2 regions of the Streptomyces sp. NPDC096205 genome follow, and region 1 is predicted to be linked to the other one. Evidence: riboswitches for the same ligand, from Rfam matches in the RefSeq annotation. Region 1 holds a riboswitch; the other holds the start of a gene.

The links. A riboswitch is a leader RNA that binds a small molecule or an ion and turns the genes downstream of it on or off. The one in region 1 is predicted to bind cobalamin.
Region 2: another riboswitch for cobalamin. It lies ahead of ACIQ6Y_RS38745 (energy-coupling factor ABC transporter permease); the one in region 1 lies ahead of ACIQ6Y_RS06710 (cobalamin biosynthesis protein).

Annotation. Positions count from the first base shown of each region.
Region 1 is NZ_JBIWFS010000002.1:60,708-62,897, reverse strand. It holds gene ACIQ6Y_RS06715 (cobyric acid synthase) at 1-307, opposite strand, end outside; gene ACIQ6Y_RS06710 (cobalamin biosynthesis protein) at 322-1,287, opposite strand; cobalamin riboswitch at 1,388-1,531, opposite strand; gene ACIQ6Y_RS06705 (trypsin-like peptidase domain-containing protein) at 1,722-2,190, shown strand, end outside.
Region 2 is NZ_JBIWFS010000015.1:31,044-33,233, reverse strand. It holds gene ACIQ6Y_RS38750 (energy-coupling factor ABC transporter substrate-binding protein) at 1-195, opposite strand, end outside; gene ACIQ6Y_RS38745 (energy-coupling factor ABC transporter permease) at 192-881, opposite strand; cobalamin riboswitch at 911-1,094, opposite strand; gene ACIQ6Y_RS38740 (GntR family transcriptional regulator) at 1,230-1,931, opposite strand; gene ACIQ6Y_RS38735 (proline racemase family protein) at 2,010-2,190, opposite strand, start outside.

The DNA of each region.
Region 1 (2,190 bases):
CGCGCGCACTCAGCTCGCCGACCGGCTTGCCCAGCAGCACGACCTGGCTGCTCTGCTCGCCACCGGGCTTGAGCAGCACGGGGTTCATCAGCGCGGTGGGCTCCACGCGGCAGGCCTGGGCCTGCATGGCCTGCGCCCGGCCGATCTCGGCGCCTTCGCGCGTGACGAAGGAATTGAGGGACATGTTCTGCGCCTTGAAGGGCGCGACCTTGACCCCCTGCCGCACCAGCCATCGGCAGATCCCGGCCGTGACGACGCTCTTGCCCGCGTCGGACGTGGTGCCGGCGACGAGGAGACCCCCGCCCATGCTCTTGCCCCAGCTCATGTTCTTCCGCCCCCACTCATGCTGTTGCGCCCCTTCACGACCAGGCGCCCGGCGACTCCCACGCCGAGCGCGAGCCAGCCGACCCGGCGGGAGAGCCGTACCGCCCGGCCGATGTCGGTGACGGCGACGGCGCGTCCCGTCGCCCCGTTCAGCACGGGCCGGTGCTCGACCCGGCCGCCGTAGGAGAGCGTGCCGCCGAGCCGCACGCCGAGGGCGCCCGCGAAGGAGGCCTCCACGGGCCCGGCGTTGGGGCTCGGGTGCCGGCCGGCGTCGGCCCGCCAGGCGCGTACGGCACCGCGCGGATCGGGTCCCGCGGCCGCGGCGAGTACGGCGGTCAGCCGCGCGCCCGGCCAGCCGGCGAGGTCGTCCAGGCGGGCGGAGGCCCACCCGAAGCGGCGGTAGCGGGGCGACTTGTGACCCACCATCGCGTCGAGGGTGTTGACCGCCCGGAAGCCGAGCAGCCCCGGCACCCCGCCGAGCGCGCCCCACACCAGCGCGCCGACGACCGCGTCGGAGGTGTTCTCGGCGACCGACTCCACGACGGCACGGGCGATCCCGTCGGCGTCCAGCGCCTGCGGGTCGCGCCCGCACAGGTGCGGCAGCCGGGCCCGCGCGCCCTCGATGTCGCCCTCCTGGAGCGACTGCCCGATGGCGCGGGCCTCGCGTGCGAGCGAAGTACCGCCGACGACGGCCCAGGTGGCGGCGCCGGTCAGCGCGACGGAGGCGGCGGGGGAGCGGCGTACGGCACGGGCGGCCGCGGCGCCCAGGGCGACCGTGCCGCCGACGCACACGGCGGTGTGCAGGGCGCCCCGGCCGCGGTGGTCGCGCCACAGCCTCCGTTCCACGGCACCCGCGGCGCGGCCGAACGCGGCGACCGGATGCCCGCGGCGCGGATCGCCGAGCAGGAGGTCACCGAGAAGGCCGGCGGCGGCGCCGTACGCGAACACGCGATCGGCACGCATCGGGCTCAGCCGGCCGGACAGGCGGGCAGGGCAGGGATGGTGAACCGTGTTGGGCAGCCGCGCATGGCGATATGTCCTCACTCAGGGTGTCCGCGCCCTGGTTCGACGAGACCGGCGGTGAGAGTTCCTGGCTCCCGGGGAATGGCTACCCCGGTGACAGTGGCGGGACCGCGCCGGATTCGCACCGGCTTCCTCTCCTGCCGCCGTAGATGGCTCCGGCAGTCCACCACGGCCCGCGAACACCCGTCAACTCGCTGTTGACCTGCGAGGCTGGAGTGTGCCGAGGCCCACACCGCTACCACGCCGGCCCGCCCGCGAGGACCGACTCGGGCGGAAATGCGCTCTGCCGGGCGGCAATCCGCGCCACCGCTTGTGACGCTCCGTCAGTACCGACTGCAATACGTCGGACGGGCGAGACGAAAGGTGCGTACGCAGTGACCGGTGACCGCTTTCCCGAGGCACTCGGCCCCGCGGTGGCCCGGGTGCGGGACGCCGACGGCACGGCGGTCGGCACGGGCTTCCTGCTCGCGCCGGGCCTGGTGGCCACCTGCGCCCACGTGGTGGCGCAGGCCCTGCGCGTCGACGGCCGGGACGCGACGGTCCCCACGGCGTCGCTGACCGTGGAGTTCCCTCTGCAACGGGGCGGCACGGTCCACCGGGCGTCCGTGTCGGCGTGGCGCCCGGTCACGGCGGACGGATCGGGGGACGTGGCGCTGCTGCGGTTGCTGCCGGGGGAGGGGCGGTCCTCGGGGGAGCCCTCAGGGGAGCTGTCCGGGAAGCCCTCAGGGGAGGTCTCAGGGGAGCCCTCAGGAGAGGTTCCAGGGGAGCCCCGCGGGGAGCTGTCCGGGAAGCTCTCGCGGGAGCCCTCCGGGGAGCCCTCGGCAGAACTCTCCGGGGAGCCTT
Region 2 (2,190 bases), on a different contig from region 1:
GGACGGCGGCTCGTACAGCGGGGAGAACCAGGGCTCGTAGTCCGGGTCGATCTCGGTGATCGCCGTCTCCGCCTCGGAGTCGGAACCGGTGAACGGTTCCTTCTTGTGGTCGCCCAGGCCGAGCGCCAGCGGGAGCACCGCGAGCGCGGCGACGAGGGCCAGCAGCACCAGGTTGATCTTGGTGTTCCGCTTCATCGGGCCACCGCCTCGCTCTTCGGCCCCGTCACCAGCACACCGAGCCGGGTCAGCTCGCCCTTGCTGGACTGCGAGAGCAGCCGCATCACCAGGACCGTCAGCAGGCCCTCGCTGACCGCGAGCGGGATCTGGGTGACGGCGAAGATGGAGCCGAACTTGCCGAGCGCGCCCAGGAAACCGCTGCTCGGGTCGGGGAAGGCGAGCGCGAGCTGCACACTGGTCACGCAGTACGTGGCCAGGTCCGCGAGGAACGCCCCGAAGAACACCGCGACCATCAGCGGCGCGTCGTAGCGGCGCAGCAGCCGATACACGCCGTAGCCCACCCAGGGGCCGGCGATGGCCATCGAGAACACGTTGGCGCCGAGCGTGGTCAGACCGCCGTGCGCGAGCAGCAGGGCCTGGAACAGCAGGGTGATGGTGCCCAGCACCGCCATGATCGGCGGCCGGAACAGGATGGCGCCCAGGCCCGTTCCGGTGGGGTGGGAGCAACTCCCCGTCACCGAGGGCAGCTTGAGCGCGGACAGGACGAACGTGAAGGCACCGGAGGCGCCGAGGAGCAGGGTGCTCTCGGGGTGCTCCTTGACCTCACGGGTGAGTGAGCGCACTCCGTGGACGACAAAGGGGGCGGACGCGACGCCCCAGGCGATCGCGTGCGCCGGAGGAAGAAAACCCTCGGCTATGTGCATGGCCCGGCAGACCCTCTCCAGCACCTCGTGGATGGTTGACATGCCTTGGCCGGTCTCCTGGCTGACGGGTACCACCGCCCGAACTCCGCCTTCCCGGGTCCGAGGACCCAGTGGCTGCCCGTGAGGGCCGGAGCCGGACTTCCCGATCACAGTGGCGAGGGCCGCACCGGTTTCGCACCGGATTTCCCGTTCACCAAGGCGTGGTGACACTAGTGCCCGGAACGCGACGGTGACAAGCGGCCCTCGGGGGCGCACAAGACCGCCAACAGGCTTCCGCCGTGCCACCCCTGTGCCCCGGCGCACCCCGGGAGGGACGCCTCGTGATCATCATCACTGCGCCCCGGCTGTTCACACGGCCTTCGCGGCCTTCGCGGCATTCCCGGCCTTCTGCTCGCCCTCCGCCCACAGCGAGCGGACATGTCCGAGATGGCGGCTCATGCAGCGCTCGGCGCCCTCCGCGTCCCCGGCCACCATCAGGTCGAGCAGCTCGATGTGCTCCTCGGCCGACGGGATGAGCCGGTCGCTCGCGTCCAGCGCGGTGAGCCCGTACAGCCGGGACCGCTTGCGCAGGTCGCCCACGGTCTCGACCAGGCGGTCGTTGCCGCCCAGGGCGAGCAGCGAGAGGTGGAACCGCCGGTCGGCCTCCAGATAGCCGATCAGGTCGTGCTCGCGGGCCGCCGCGACGATCTCCTCGGCGACCGGCCGCAGCGCCTGAAGCTCCGCACGGGAGGCGCTGCGGGTGATCCGGCCGATCATCGGGACCTCGATGAGCATGCGGATCTCGCTGTACTGGTCGAGGTCCCGCTCGTCGACCTCGGTGACCCGGAACCCCTTGTTGCGCACCGGCTCGACCAGCCCCTCGCGGGCGAGGTCCAGCATGGCCTCGCGCACGGGCGTCGCGGAGATGCCGAAGTCCTCCGCGAGCCCGGGCGCCGAGTACACCTGCCCCGGCTTGAGTTCGCCGGAGATCAGCGCGGCACGCAGTGCGTGGGCGACCTGGTCGCGCAGCCGCTCGCGGGTGGTGGCGAGGTTGCGTTGGAGGTGCCCCATGGTGTTCCCTTCGTGCCGCTGCGGATCACCAGAGTACAATGTCACGTTGTTTTCGCCGCCGTCGTACGGCAGTTGCCCTCAGAGGAGAAACCCGCCGGGGAACGGGTCGTCGGGGTCGAGGAAGTACTGCGCCGTACCCGTGATCCAGGCCCGCCCCGTGATCCGCGGCACCACCGCCGGCACCCCGCCCACCTCCGTCTCCTCCACCAGCCGCCCGGTGAACTCCGTACCGATGAACGACTCGTTGACGAAGTCCCGG